Regions from separate parts of the Mesorhizobium delmotii genome, predicted to be linked through region 1. Evidence: predicted binding sites of a transcription regulator. Region 1 holds the regulator's gene; each other region holds the start of a gene.
The links. The regulator PhoB, encoded in region 1, activates phosphate uptake and scavenging genes when phosphate is short. The targets are predictions, from matches to a motif close to TGTCATNNANCTGTCAT.
Positions count from the first base shown of each region.

Region 2: BQ8482_RS23455 (LTA synthase family protein) is a predicted target of PhoB. The motif match lies at 2,120-2,136, and genes of this name have one in related genera.
Region 3: phnF (phosphonate metabolism transcriptional regulator PhnF) is a predicted target of PhoB. The motif match lies at 2,549-2,565, and genes of this name have one in related genera.
Region 4: phnG (phosphonate C-P lyase system protein PhnG) is a predicted target of PhoB. The motif match lies at 2,845-2,861, and genes of this name have one in related genera.

Region 1 covers NZ_FUIG01000043.1:142,189-145,821, forward strand. Annotated here, with positions in the region: gene pstB (phosphate ABC transporter ATP-binding protein PstB) at 9-824, shown strand; gene phoU (phosphate signaling complex protein PhoU) at 863-1,570, shown strand; gene phoB (phosphate regulon transcriptional regulator PhoB) at 1,587-2,276, shown strand; gene BQ8482_RS26205 (ROK family protein) at 2,473-3,633, opposite strand, start outside.
Region 2 covers NZ_FUIG01000041.1:43,022-46,654, forward strand. Annotated here, with positions in the region: gene fabG (3-oxoacyl-[acyl-carrier-protein] reductase) at 150-887, opposite strand; gene fabD (ACP S-malonyltransferase) at 944-1,897, opposite strand; gene BQ8482_RS23455 (LTA synthase family protein) at 2,166-3,633, shown strand, end outside.
Region 3 covers NZ_FUIG01000092.1:62,542-66,174, reverse strand. Annotated here, with positions in the region: gene BQ8482_RS34765 (ABC transporter permease) at 1-449, shown strand, start outside; gene BQ8482_RS34760 (zinc-binding alcohol dehydrogenase family protein) at 515-1,531, shown strand; gene phnF (phosphonate metabolism transcriptional regulator PhnF) at 1,782-2,531, opposite strand; gene phnG (phosphonate C-P lyase system protein PhnG) at 2,649-3,113, shown strand; gene phnH (phosphonate C-P lyase system protein PhnH) at 3,113-3,633, shown strand, end outside.
Region 4 covers NZ_FUIG01000036.1:54,511-58,143, reverse strand. Annotated here, with positions in the region: gene BQ8482_RS21620 (alpha-D-ribose 1-methylphosphonate 5-phosphate C-P-lyase PhnJ) at 1-597, opposite strand, end outside; gene BQ8482_RS21615 (carbon-phosphorus lyase complex subunit) at 594-1,700, opposite strand; gene phnH (phosphonate C-P lyase system protein PhnH) at 1,701-2,294, opposite strand; gene phnG (phosphonate C-P lyase system protein PhnG) at 2,303-2,809, opposite strand; gene phnF (phosphonate metabolism transcriptional regulator PhnF) at 2,963-3,633, opposite strand, start outside.

The DNA.
Region 1 (3,633 bases):
TAGAGGATATGAACATCATGACGGAAGCCGGCGTCGAGCAGAAACTGAGCAGCGGAACCAATGCCCCTTCGATCAAGATGAAGGGCGAAAAGGTCTCTGTTCATTACGGCGAGAAGCGAGCTCTGTTCGACGTGGATATCGATGTCCGCGAGAACCAGGTGACGGCGTTGATCGGCCCATCGGGCTGTGGCAAGTCGACCTTCCTGCGGTGCCTGAACCGAATGAACGACACCATCGATATCGCGCGGGTGAGCGGCAAGATCACGCTCGACGGCGAGGATGTCTACGACCCGAAGATCGATGTCGTCGAGCTGCGAGCCCGCGTCGGCATGGTATTCCAGAAGCCGAACCCGTTTCCGAAGTCGATCTATGAAAACGTCGCCTACGGTCCGCGCATTCACGGCCTGGCCAGGAGCAAGGCCGAGCTGGACGGCATCGTTGAATCGAGCCTGAAGAAGGCCGGCCTGTTCAACGAGGTCAAGGATCGCCTGCTCGAGTCGGGTACCGGTCTCTCCGGCGGACAGCAGCAGCGCCTGTGCATCGCGCGCGCCATCGCCGTATCGCCGGAAGTGATCCTGATGGACGAGCCCTGTTCGGCGCTCGATCCGATCGCCACCGCCCGCGTCGAGGAACTGATTGACGAACTGCGCCAGAACTACACGATCGTCATCGTCACCCATTCGATGCAGCAGGCAGCGCGCGTGTCGCAACGCACGGCGATGTTCCATCTCGGCTATCTGGTCGAGGAGGGCGCGACCGACAAGATGTTCACCAACCCCGACGACAAGCGCACCCAGGACTACATCACCGGCCGGTTCGGCTGAGCGGTCCGGCGGCGAATTTCGAACACGAGGACAGTATCATGGGTGAACACACCGTCGCATCTTTCGACGAGGAACTGGAGCACATCGACAGGCTGATCCGCGATATGGACGAGCTCGCCGCCGCGATGGTCGCAGCCTCGATCCGCGCGTTGCTTGCATCAGACAATGCGATGGCGCAGCGCGTCGTCTCGGACGACGCCATCATGGATGCGCGGCAGCGCGAACTCGACGATAGTGCGATCACGCTGATCGCCAAGCGGCAGCCGATGGCGCAAGATCTGCGCGCCGTGGTTGGCGCAATCCGCATGGCCGGCGATCTCGAGCGCATCGGCGACCTGGCCAAGAACATAGCCAAGCGGGTCAGCGCAGTCGGGCAGAGCGCCACGCCGCGTAATCTCTCGCACGGTATCGACGCGATGGCGGATCTCGTTCTTGTGCAGCTCCGCGGCGTGGTCGAGCACTATGTGTCGCGCAATGCCGGCGCGTTGAAAGAACTGCGCGCCGACGACCAGAAGATCGACGTGAAATATACGGCGGTTTTTCGCGAACTCCTGACCTACATGATGGAGGATCCGCGCAACATCACCGCCTGCACGCATCTTCTGTTCTGCGCCAAGAATCTCGAGCGTATCGGCGATCACGTCACCAACATCGCCGAAAACGCCTACTATGTCGTGACCGGGCAGCAATTGCCGGCGGATCGCCCGAAGCTCGACGAAACGACGATGTCGGCGCCGGCGACATGACGGGGGTGACCGGTCGATGATCGCGCCACGCATCATGGTGGTGGAGGACGAAGAGCCGCTGGGCGTCCTCCTCCGCTACAATCTGGAATCCGAAGGCTATCAGGTCGAGGTGGTGACGCGCGGCGACGAGGCCGAAATCCGGCTGCAGGAAAACGTGCCCGATCTTCTGGTGCTCGACTGGATGGTGCCGGCGGTTTCCGGCATCGAGCTTTGCCGACGCCTTCGGATGCGCCCCGAAACCGAGCGGCTGCCGATCATCATGCTGACCGCACGCGGCGAGGAGAGCGACCGGGTGCGCGGCCTCTCGACAGGGGCCGACGACTACCTGGTCAAGCCGTTCTCGACACCGGAATTCATGGCCAGGATCAAGGCGCTGCTGCGCCGCGCCAAGCCCGAAGTGCTGTCCAGCGTGCTGAAGGTCGGCGACATCATGCTCGATCGCGAATCGCACAGGGTCTATCGCAAGAAGAGCGAGATCCGGCTCGGGCCAACCGAGTTCCGGCTGCTCGAATTCATGATGCGGCACCCGGGTCGGGTCTTCTCGCGCAGCCAGTTGCTAGACAATGTCTGGGGCGAGACGATCTACATCGACGAGCGCACGGTGGACGTCCATGTCGGACGGTTGCGCAAGGCGGTCAACAATGGTCGCATGCCCGATGTCATCCGCACCATCCGCGGCGCGGGCTATGCGATCAGGGAAGACTAGCTGATATTCAGGTGATGCCGGCCTGCGACCGGCGATTTCCTGCGATTCCGGTACGTACCCAAAAGTACGCTCCGTTCCGGTTCTCGGAACTCACGCAGTCTGGTCGGCTCGCGCCCGTCTTCGAGCCGGCGCGGCCTGACCTGAATCTCAACACATCCCCAAGTTGCAATCCGCCGTTGTTCCTTGCCTTTCGGAGTCAGGCCACGTGCTTCCTGATCATGCCGGACTTCCCTTGTATGCCCGGCGCGAAAATCTCCTGGTCGACGAAGCTCAGCGCCCGCAAGGCGCAGCCTTCGCGGATCAGCGGCAGCTCGTTCGTCTCGGTGTCGAAGGAAATCGAACCCGAATGATGGCCGCCGGCGGTCTGGGCGATGGCCTCGCGCAGGGCCGGCTCGATCAGGTCGAAGGCGGCAGCGTTGGCGCCGACCATGGCGACCGGCGCCGGATCGATCAGCGCGAACAGGCTGCCGAGCCCGAAGCCGAGCGCTTCGCCGGCCTTGCGGTAGGCTTCGCGCTCCGGTCCGTCCGCCTGGCGCGCCCGGGCCGCCAGTGCCCGCATCTCGGCGTCGCTGACATCGGCGACCGGCTCTGCGTTCTCGCTCAATTGCCTTGCGTTGCGCCAGATGGCGTAGTTGCCGGCATAGGCCTCGACGCAGCCGCGCCGCCCGCAGCGACAAAGCGCGCCGCCCGGCCGATGAATCATGTGGCCGAATTCGCCGCCCGAGGAATGGGTGCCGGTGAACAGTTCGCCCTTCAGCACCAGCCCCATACCGATGCCGTGCGAGAGCAGGATGGCGATGAAATCGTCGCGGTAGCGATCCGGCTCGCGCCAGCGCAGCGCCACGGCCATCATGTTGCAGTCGTTCTCCATGATGGCCGGGATGCCGAACTCGCGTTCCAGAATGTCGGCGAAGGCGATGTTAGTCTGCGGCGTGATCGGCGACCACAACATGGCGCGCGCATGCGAATCGGTGATGCCCTGGATCGCCAGCGCGATGCGGGCGACGCTTTGGACGTCGAGGTCGGGGTCTTCGATCCGGCGCCGCACGATGGCGACACATTCGTCGATCAGCTCGTCGCGCGACATGGTCAGCGTGTCCAGCCGGCGTTGTTCCTCGGCGACCACCTGTCCGGCATAATCGATGACAGCGACCGACAGGAAATTCAGCGACAACACGACCGCCAATACCGCAGCGGCTTCCGGATTGAGGCTGAGGCCGACCTGCGGTCGGCCGCGTTTCATCGAAACGGTCTCGCTCGCCTTGCTCTCGGTCAGGATGCCTTCCTGGATCAGGTCGGAAGAGATCGCCGATATGGTCGAATGGCTGAGGCCGGTGGTTGCGGCGATCTCGGTCCG
Region 2 (3,633 bases), on a different contig from region 1:
GGCAGAATGCCGCTAATCAAGCTGAAAGATGGTCCGGCCGGAAACGCAACAGCACCGGACCGGTTTTTGCCCGAACCGCCGGGTTGCGGGCCGCATTACACGAAAATCGGCCTGGCTCCAAGGCGAAAAGGGGTGTTTTCCCGCAACTGTCAAATCATCGCCATGCCGCCATTCACGTGAATGGTCTGGCCGGTTACATAGGCAGCTTCGTTGGAAGCGAGGTAGGCGACGGCGGAAGCGACTTCGGCGCTGGTGCCCATGCGCCGTGTCGGGATCGCTGCCATGATCGCCTCTTTCTGCTTGTCGTTGAGCTTGTCGGTCATCGCCGATTCGATGAAGCCCGGAGCGACGCAGTTGACGGTGATGTTGCGGGTGGCGATCTCCTGCGCCAGCGACTTGGAAAAGCCGATCATGCCGGCCTTGGAGGCGCAGTAATTGGTCTGGCCGGGATTGCCGGTGACGCCAACCACAGAGGTGATGTTGATGATGCGGCCATGCCGGCGCCGCATCATCGGATGGGTCAGTTCGCGGGTCAGCCGGAACACGGCGGTCAGATTGACTTCGAGCACCGTATCCCAGTCGGCGTCCGCCATGCGTACGAACAGACCGTCCTTGGTGATGCCGGCATTGTTGACGAGAATGTCGACGCCTTCGAGATCGGCCTCGACCTTCTGGCCGAGCGCCTTGACCTCGTCGCGATTGGAAAGGTTCGCCGGGAACAGCTTGACCCGCTCGCCGAGCTCGGCCGCCAGCGTCTCCAGCTTTTCGACGCGGGTGCCGTGCAGGCCGACAACGGCGCCCTGCGAATGCAGCACCCTGGCGATAGCCTCGCCGATGCCTCCCGATGCGCCTGTGACGAGCGCCTTGCGGCCGGTCAATTCGAACATGTCTTGTCTCCTGATCTAAGAGAACACCCTACACGGGTGGGGTCAAATCTCGGCGGTTATGCGAGCGCCGCCAGCGCCGCCTCGACATCCGCCGCCGTGCCGACAGCGCCGGTGGCGATATCGCGGTTGATGCGCCGCGCCAGTCCCGACAGCACCTTGCCGGCGCCCACCTCGTAAAGTGTCGCAATGCCATTTGCGCCGAACCACTCCACCGTTTCGCGCCAGCGCACGCGGCCGGTCACCTGTTCGACCAGGCGGCGGGCGATTGCGTCCGGATCGCTGGACGGGGTGACCGACACGTTAGAGACTACGGGCACCAACGGCGCGTTCTTCGTGACCTCGGCCAGCGCATTGCGCATGACCTCGGCCGCCGGTGCCATAAGCGCCGAATGGAAAGGTGCCGAGACCTGCAGCATCAGCGCCCGCTTGGCGCCTTTATCCGTGCACAGCCTCGCCGCCAGTTCGACCGCCGCCCTGGCGCCGGAGATCACCAGTTGGCCACCGCCATTGTCGTTGGCAATCTGGCAAACTGAATCTTTGGCTGAACCTTTGGCCGCTTCAGCGCAGGCGTCTTCGACATCGGCCTGTTCCAGCCCGATGATCGCCGCCATGGCGCCCTCGCCGGCCGGCACTGCCGCCTGCATGGCATTGCCGCGGATACGCAAGAGCCGGGCGGCATCGGCGACCGAAACGAAACCGGCGGCGGCAAGCGCCGAATATTCGCCGAGCGAATGGCCGGCGACATAGGCGACCTTGTCCTTCAGCGAGAAGCCGCGCGATTCCAGCGCCCGGATCGCGGCAAGTGACACAGCCATCAGCGCCGGCTGGGCATTGGCGGTCAGCGTCAGCGTCTCTTCCGGCCCTTCCCAGATCAGCTTCGACAGGTTTTCGCCGAGCGCGTCGTCGACCTCTTCGAAGATCTTCCGCGATTCCGGAAAGGCGTCGGCGAGGTCCTTGCCCATGCCGACAGCTTGGCTGCCCTGTCCCGGAAAGGTGAATGCAACGGCCATGTGTGGCTCCCAACCGGCTGATTTTTTCCTGCCTGTGACGCAAGGCGGGCGGGCAAGTCAAGTCCGGTATCGGCCCGACCCGGGCCACTCCGGCTCGGTATTGCTGGCCGAGTACCTGTTCCAAAAGGCTTTTTATCGATCACTCATGATGAAAATCGCTCACGATTCGTTTGCTGGCTCTTCTTATTTCAGCCACAGGCGCTAGCTTTTCGTGACATATCGATGACAGCTCAATGACGCTTTTGTGTATGGTCGGGGGAATTGTAAGGTGGCAAGGACTAGGAAGGGCGCTGGCAAAGCCGCGCCACAGTTTCTGGAAGGCGATCCGGCCACCGGCTATCTGCCGGGCCGGAAATGGCCTGTTATCCGTTATGGCCTCGTCAGCCTTCTCGCCGCCACCATCCTGGTTTTTGCGATCGAACTGATCGTGCGCGGCGACTTTGCCGGTACCGTCGCATTCTTCCTGCAGCCCTTCAAGCCGGGCTGGACCACCATCATCATCTTCGCGCTGATTCTGATCGGCCTCGACGCAGTGCTCGGCCGCAGCCACCAGAGCCTAATTATCGTCGCGCCGCTGACCCTGGCGCTGGCCTTCGTCGGCCATCAGAAATCGCTTTATCTCGGCGATCCGCTCTATCCGACCGATTTCCTCTATTCACGCCAGATCGTAGCGCTGATGCCGCTTCTGGTGCGCGAACGTCCGGGAACCGCCATCGCTCTGGCGGTCGGCATCGTTGGCAGCCTCTCGCTGCTCGTTTATGGCTGGCGGCTGTGGCGCCGCCGGGTACCGGCGCTCGGTCGCAAGGGGCGGCTGGCCAGGCTGACGCTGACCGTGCCGCTGCTCGCCTTCTTCGTGTCGATCATGGATTACGCGACGTTCTCGTGGACCCGCGACCGGCTGCAAATCATCCCGATCATGTGGGACCAGAAGGAAAATTACGCCTCCAACGGCTTCGCACTGGCCTTCGCGCTCAACGTGCCGATGGCCCATGTCCCCGCGCCTGCCGGCTACTCCGACAAGGCGATCGCGGCGATCGAAAGGCCTGATGTGAAGGCATCGGTACCGACCGAGAAGCCAGATATCATCATCGTCATGAGCGAATCCTTCTGGGATCCGACCGAACTGCCCGGCGTCACCATCATGCCCGATCCGATTCCCAACGTGCGGGCGCTGCGCTCTGGCCACGTATTCTCGCCCGAATTCGGCGGCATGACCGCCAATGTCGAGTTCGAGGCGCTGACCGGCCTTTCCAACGCCTTCCTGCCGGCCGGCAGCATCCCCTACCAGCAATATGTCCGCGCGCCGGTGCCGTCGATGGCGACGTTCCTGAAGAGCCAGGGCTATGAGACGCGCGCCATCCATCCGGGCACAAGCTGGTTCTGGAACCGAACGCCGGTCTATGCGGAGTTCGGCTTCGATGACTTCAAGTCCGAAGAAAACATGCCATATCTCGAAAAGCGCGGGCCGCTAGCGTCGGACGCGGCAATGACCGACGAGATCATCCGCGAAGCCGACGCCACGGACGATCCGTTCTTCTACTTCGCCGTCAGCCTGCAAAACCACGGACCCTACGAACCGAATCGCTATTACAATCCGACCCACAAGGTGCAGGCTCCGACCAGCCAGTGGGCAAAGGATTCGCTGCTGAGCTTCACCGAAGGCGCATCCGACGCCGACAAGAGCCTCGAGCGCCTCATCGAATGGGCGAAGAACCGGCGGCGACCGACGGTCATCG
Region 3 (3,633 bases), on a different contig from region 1:
TCTGGATGGTGATCCTCGTCGGCATCCCGGCGTATGTCTTCCTGCATCACAGCCGCTGGGGCCGGTATCTGTTCTCGGTCGGCTCCAACGCCGAGGCATCGCGTCTGTCCGGTGTCAACGTCCAGCGTACCATCTACATGGCCTATACGCTGTCGGGCCTCTGTGCGGCTTTTGTCGGCGTGCTGCTTGCCTCGCGCATCGGCATCGGCAATCCGACACAGGCCGAGGGCTGGGAGTTGCAGGCGATCGCCTCGTCGGTGATCGGCGGCACCTCATTGTTCGGCGCCGTCGGCTCGGTGCACGGACCGCTGCTCGGCGCCTTCATCCTCGCCACCATCAACAACGGCGCCAATCTCTTGAACGTCAATGCCTTCTGGCAGCGCATCATTACCGGCGTGCTGATCATCGTCATCGTCTATTTCGACGGCCTGCGCCGCCGCGGCAAGTAGACCATCTTAACAACCGCCGGCCCGGCGATCGGGCCGGCGGTGCCATGAACCGACTGGATCAAAACATGAAAGCCGTCATCTGCCGTTCGCCCGGCAATCTTGTTGTGGAAGACCGCCCGGCGCCGGGCACACCACCGCCGGGCTGGGCGCTGGTCGCGGTCAGTCATGTCGGCATCTGCGGCACCGACTATCACATCTTCGAGGGCAAGCATCCATTCCTCGCCTATCCCCGCATCATGGGTCACGAGGTCTCCGGCACTGTGATCGAGGCTGGCGAAGGCGTCGATCTGGCCCTCGGCGACCCGGTCATCATCAACCCGTATCTCGCTTGCGGAAAATGCATCGCCTGCCGCCAAGGCAAGCCGAATTGCTGCGTCAGGATCGAGGTGCTCGGCGTCCACCGCGACGGCGCCATGTGCGAGCGGATCCTGGTGCCGGCGCAAAATCTCTATCCGGCAAACGGCCTGTCGCTGGCTGATGCCGCCGCCGTCGAATTCCTGGCGATCGGGGCGCACGCCGTGCGGCGCTCGCTAACAGATCCCGGCGCGCACACGCTGGTCATCGGCGCCGGGCCGATCGGCCTCGGCACGGCGCTGTTCGCCCGCATCGGCGGTCTCGACGTGACGCTGCTCGACATGAGTGCGGAAAGACTGGGTTTTGCCGCAAGTGAACTCGGCTTCGCCACGCTCGACGGTTCACGGCAGTCTGCGACCGATCTGGTGAAGGAGGCGACCGGCGGCGAAGGTTTTGACGTGATTTTCGATGCCACCGGCAACACCCAGTCCGTCCGTTCGGCCTTCGCCCATGTCGCGCATGGCGGGACGCTGGTCCTGGTCAGCGTCGTCAAGGACGACATCATCTTTTCCGATCCTGAATTCCACAAGCGCGAGATGACGCTCATCGGCAGCCGCAACGCGCTGCGCGCCGATTTCGACCATGTCGCCGCTTCGATCCGCAACGGCGCGGTGCCGCTGGCAAAGCTCGTCACCCATCGCACGACGCTTTTGGACACACCGCGCGACCTCGCCCGCTGGGCGCATGAGAAATCCGGTCTGATCAAGGCCGTCATCCAGGTCGGATGAAACCGGAACGCCCTAAAGCGAGATGCGTCAAAACAGGGCATCCGGTTTGTTTTTGTTCCACTTGGCTACAAAGATGCACCAAGGTCTGTTGAGATTCGGGTCAGGCCGAGTCGGAGTCGAAGACGGGCGCGAAGCGACCAAACAGGTGGGTTCCGAGAACCGGAACGCAGCGTACTTTTTGGGTACGTGAGTACCGGAAGCGCAGGTATCAGCCATTTGCAGGCCGGCCTCACCTGAATATCAGCACACCTTAAAGCGCCGATATCTTGAGCTCGACCCGCTCAGCCGGGAACCGCGTTTCGGCGAACTGGATCGGCTCGCCGTCCGGGCTAACGTTGACGGCGACCGTGACCAACACGATGGCGCCGGGCTGCAGATCGAGATCGGCAAGGTCGGCGGCGTCCGCGTGGCGGGCCGACAACACCGTCGATTGTCTGAGATAGTCACCGATGCCGAAACGCTGGAATGAGGCGGTCACCGATCCGGTTTCGGCCATGGCGGCATCGATGCCGGCGAAGCGAGCCGCGTCGAACCAGCCGGTGGCACGCGAGACCGGTTGCCCATCGGCTTCGCCGCGCGTCTCGAGGCGAATTACATTCGAACCCTTGGCAAGCCCCAGCCCTTCGGCGACGCGCCGGCTGGCCGGCTCGACCGCCGATTCGAGCAGCACGCTGCGGCGCTCCGACGCCTGCCCTTGCAAGCCCTCCGAAAAACGGGTGCGCGCGCCGATCGGATAGGACAGGCGCTTGCGCGACAGCACAAAAGTGCCACGCCCCTGCTCGGCCCTGAGTACGCCCTCCTGCACCAGTGCGGCGATGGCGCTGCGCACCGTATGGCGGTTGACGCCATAGCGCTCGGCCAGTGCAACTTCCGGTGGCAACGCAGCATTCTCGGCAAAGTCGCCGACGGCGATCGAACGCAGGATCTGGTCGGCGATCTGCCGCCACAGCGAGACGCCGCTGCGCCGCTCCAAGCTGTTGGCCATTTGCTGACCGATCATCTCTTTGCCCCGATCTTTGTCATCCATCCGTCATGGACACGCACTAGAAAATAAGTATTATTTGTATAATTGTCTACATCATTATACAAATTTTGCGGCGAGAAAGGAATGGCGGCCATGCGAGGACAGGAAGCGCGCGATCAGCAGCTTGAGCGCAAGGCCGTCATGGAGACGCTGGCGCAATCGACCGGCGACGATATCGTCCGCCTCTGGAACGAAGCCGGCCTGCCTTCGGAAGCAGAACTCCTGCGCGGTCCCGAAACCGGCCTGGTCACCGTGCGTGGCCGCATCGGCGGCGGCGGCGCGCCGTTCAACGTCGGCGAGGCGACGGTCACCCGCGCGACGGTGCGGCTTGCCTCAGGAGAAGTCGGCCACTGCTACGCACTCGGCCGTGACAAGCAGAAAGCAAAACTGGCGGCGATCGCCGACGCGCTCTGGCAGGATCCCACCCGCCGCAACGAGGTCGAGACCAAACTCATTGCGCCGCTGCAGGCCGCGCTGGCCAGCGGACGTGAGCGGCGGCGCGCCGAGACGGCGGCAACGAAGGTCGATTTCTTCACCATGGTACGCGGAGAAGACTGATGGACATCGCGACGCAAGCGATCGAGGGCGGTTTTGCCGATCCGGTGTTCGACGCCCAGACGGTGTTCCGCGCCGTGATGGATGCGATGGCGCGGCCGGGCACCCTGCAGCCCCTGCCGGTCTTTGCCCGCCCGCCGGCGCCGCTGTCGGCCACCGCGGGCGCCATCGCGCTGGCGCTGTGCGACAACGACACGCCGCTCTGGCTCGATCTCGTTTTGCAGGCCCCGGCAGCGATAAAATCCTGGCTTGGCTTCCACTCCGGCGCGCCACTGGCCCACACGCCAGCCGATGCGCATTTCGCGCTGATCGCCACGCCGGGCGAGATGATGGCGCTCGACGGCTTTTCACAAGGCACACAGGACTATCCCGACCGCTCGACGACGCTGATCCTGCAGGTGAGCAATCTCGTCTCAGGCGCCCCGCTGCTGCTCGAAGGTCCTGGCATCGAAAGAACCGCGACAATCGCGCCAGCGCAGATGCCGCGCCACTTCGTCGAACAATGGAAGCAGAACAATCAGCG
Region 4 (3,633 bases), on a different contig from region 1:
GGGAATGGGCGAGGGCGACATCAAATATCGGCCATTGGTCATAACCGGATAGCTGTTCGTCATGGCAATGTGGCCAAAGCGCGCGATATCTTCGTAAAGCTGAACACTCATCAGGCCGTATTCCGCATACGCATGCATCTTCCGGGTCTCGGATTCCCTAGGCTCGAGACGACGCAGTGGATCGGGCGACGGCACCTGATAGACTATAATCTGCCCCTCTTTGAGAGGCTTCTCGGGCACGCGATGACGCGTCTGAATGATTGTGGCAGCTTCGGTTTTCTCGGTAGTTGCGATTCCGGCCACGCGTTTGAACAAGCGGCGGATGGACACCGCGTTCGTGGCATCATCCGCGCCCTGGTCGATCACCTTGAGCGTGTCGCTGGGTCCGATGACGCTGGCTGTCACCTGTATACCGCCGGTGCCCCATCCATAAGCCAGCGGCATCTCGCGGCTTCCAAACGGAACCTGAAGGCCGGGCACGGCCATCGCCTTCAAGATGCAGCGACGGATCATCCGCTTGGACTGCTCGTCGAGATAGGCAAAGTTGTAGGCTTGGCGGCGGCCCCGCTTGGACGAATCTTCCTGCGCGCCGGTCATTCCGCAGCCTCCTTGGTTGAACGGCTGTCGATCTGCTCGCGGCGCAACTGTCGTATGAACTGCAGGTCACCCTGGAAATCGACATAGTGCGGCAAGGTCAGATGCGAGACGAACCCGGCCGCCTCGAGATTGTCGGTATGAGAAAGCACGAACTCTTCGTCTTGAACAGGATATTTTGGTTCCTCACCGTATTCGTGGCAACGCAATGAGCGATCAACGATCGCCATCCCCATCGCCTTGCGCTCACTCCTTCCAAAGGCGAGACCATATCCCCGCGTGAAGCGCGCAGGCTCGTCGGCGGACCCAGCAAACAAGTCCAACATCTGGCATTCCGTGACGGTGATGTCTCCGACAGAGACCGAAAAGCCCAGTTCCTCGGGAACAATCTCGAGCGCGACGTCTCCGACCCGAGTTTCCCCGACATAGGGGTGGCCAGCGCTGTAGCCGCGCAGGGCGGAATAGGCCAATCCTACGACGAAACCCTCATCGCCACGCGAAAGATTCTGCAGACGCTGATCACGACTGGCAGGCAGGGTCAAAGGCTCTCGCGTCAGATCGAAGACCGATGTCTGGTCAGGCGCAGGCAATTCGGCTTCAATCAGGCCTTCGTCGGAGATGCTGTCGAAAGCACGCGGAAGATTGGGATCAAGGGGGGCGTCCGCAGTCTTGGCTTTTGACCCCTCGACGTCAGCAGGATCGAGGAGATCGAAATCAAGCAGCCGATGCGTGTATTCATAGGTTGAACCGAGGACCTGCCCTCCGGGAATGTCCTTGAAGGTCGCAGAAATCCGTCGCTCGATGGCCATCTGGTCTGTATCGATCGCGTTCGACACGGCCAAACGCGCCAGCGTCGTTCGAAAAGCCCGAAGAAGGAAGATCGCCTCGACGGCGTCGCCCTGGGCCTGCTTCAATGCGAGGGCAGCAAGCTCTCTGTCGTAGACAGAGCCCTCGCACATCACCCGGTCGACAGCGAGACCGAGTTGCTCCGAGATCTGCGAAACCGTGAGTTCGGGAACTTCGGGATCGCCCCGCCTATCCTCTGCAATCAACCGATGCGAGTTAAGGATTGCCTGCTCGCCTCCCTTTACAGCCACATAAGCCATTCAGATCTCCACCGATATGCTGCGAGGAAGCGCAATGACTGCATTTCCGGAGGTAAAGAGGACATCGACTCCGATCGGGTAATCGGCCTGATTAAGCTGCCAGTCTTCCCAAAACCACGACGGAAGGCCTTCAATGGCCGCCGAAATCTCATGCTGGATCCCCGGCCCGCGCCATTGTGCAAGTAGCCCTCCTGTAAAGGAGGGCACCTGGACGACAATGGTCGTCGAGGCCTGGGGCTCCAACTCAGAGCCGAGGCAGAACTTTTGCAGGCGTGGCATCGCCATCGGATCCGCCACAATGGCAAATGCCGATCGTTCGGGGCCGTCCACGACAGGCGCCCTACAGTGAAACCCAAGATAATTGCGGACGGACGTCAAGTTCGATCGGGGATCGAGCCAGATTGGCGTTTCGAAGTCTGCCAAGGTGAGACAGACCGAGACGGTCGCCGGATCGAGAGGGCCAACTGCCGTGGCCGCGGGGACCAGCGTTTGCGGACGACCGACATAGGCATAGGCATCCAGGATGCGGCGGAATGTATCCTGGCTACCAAAAACAGGACTCGCGAAGCCAGGTTCAATCGTTGAAGTATCCATAACCCTGCTCATTCGGGGCTCGCATCTCGCGCCATTGCGAAAAATTCGACCTTTGTCGAAGCCGCTCTGCGGCTCCGAAGCTCACGGCGGTCCAATTGGGTCGCCTCAAATTGGGCAACAAACCGACGGCTTGCGGTCGCGATATCGTCCGCCCTTTGCAAAAGCGCATCGAAGACGGCCGCCAGTTCTGCATGGCGCTCGTCGCATCCGAGAACGAAAGCAAAGCCCGTCGTACCATCAGTCAACCTGAGAGCGCACTGGGTCATCGTAACCTCGCCGAGGTTGAAGAGGTCGCCGGTACCCCCGGCCCGTCCACGCACCAGCACCAGGCCGGTCTCGGGTCGGCGGAGCCACTCGAATTGCGGGGAAATGGCAAGGTTATTCCATGCTCGCTCGAGTTCGTCGCGCTTGGCCCGGGCAAGGACCGCCATCCATCGCTGCCTGTATTCAACGTCATTCCGCACTTGTGTTCGCCACTTTGATTGTAGATCCAGTTCAGAACCGGGCCGGACCATTGCTGACTAGATGTCTAGGTATCTAAGCGCTGATTGCAACACTTTGATGACAGGAGAAGGGCTCGGCCGATATAAAATTGCTCTGATCAATCAGGGCAGGGAAGCCAGTGGTGGGAACTGCCGAGCTTCTGACGTCTCGTCGCCGAAGTGCCTTCAGTCGTTACTTTCAATCAGATATTCGTATCGGTCGCTTCGTATAGCGCTGAAGGCATATTTGATTGGCAACCCATCCGGAGTCACATCGACATTCGTCTCGAAGAGTACCGGGCTGGAGGAAGATATTCGCAATAGCTGCGCTTCCTGCTGGGTGGGTCTCCGGGCGGTTATCCGCGTCCATTTTCGCTTATATTCAGGGATGCCGCAGCGCTTCAAGGCCGCGGTCGGAGAGTTCAGCCCTTCGAAGGCCGTGGCGAGACCAGGAACTCGCTCGACGGGATAATAGGCCGTGCCGGTTGCCAAAGGCCAATCGTTGATGAACGAAATCGACCGGACCTCCGTGACCAACGCTGGCGGCGCAATCTTCAGATGTTTTATTATTTCAGGTTCGACGGAAGCGTCGGTGATCGAAATTATCTGGCGCTTCACCGACTTGTTTTGGCCAAGGAGTCTAAAAGTGAATCTGGGATCGCTGTCCAGCTTGTGCGAAACGAAATCATCGGCCACGAATGTTCCAACACCATGTTGGACCCGCAGAGCGCCCTCAGATTCCAGTGCCTTGATCGCGTTGCGCACGGTGTGGCGATTGACCCCAAATCGCTCTGCCAAGACAAAATCGCCAGGCAGGCGACCATTCTCGAAGGCTCTCGCCTGGATGTCATTGAGTA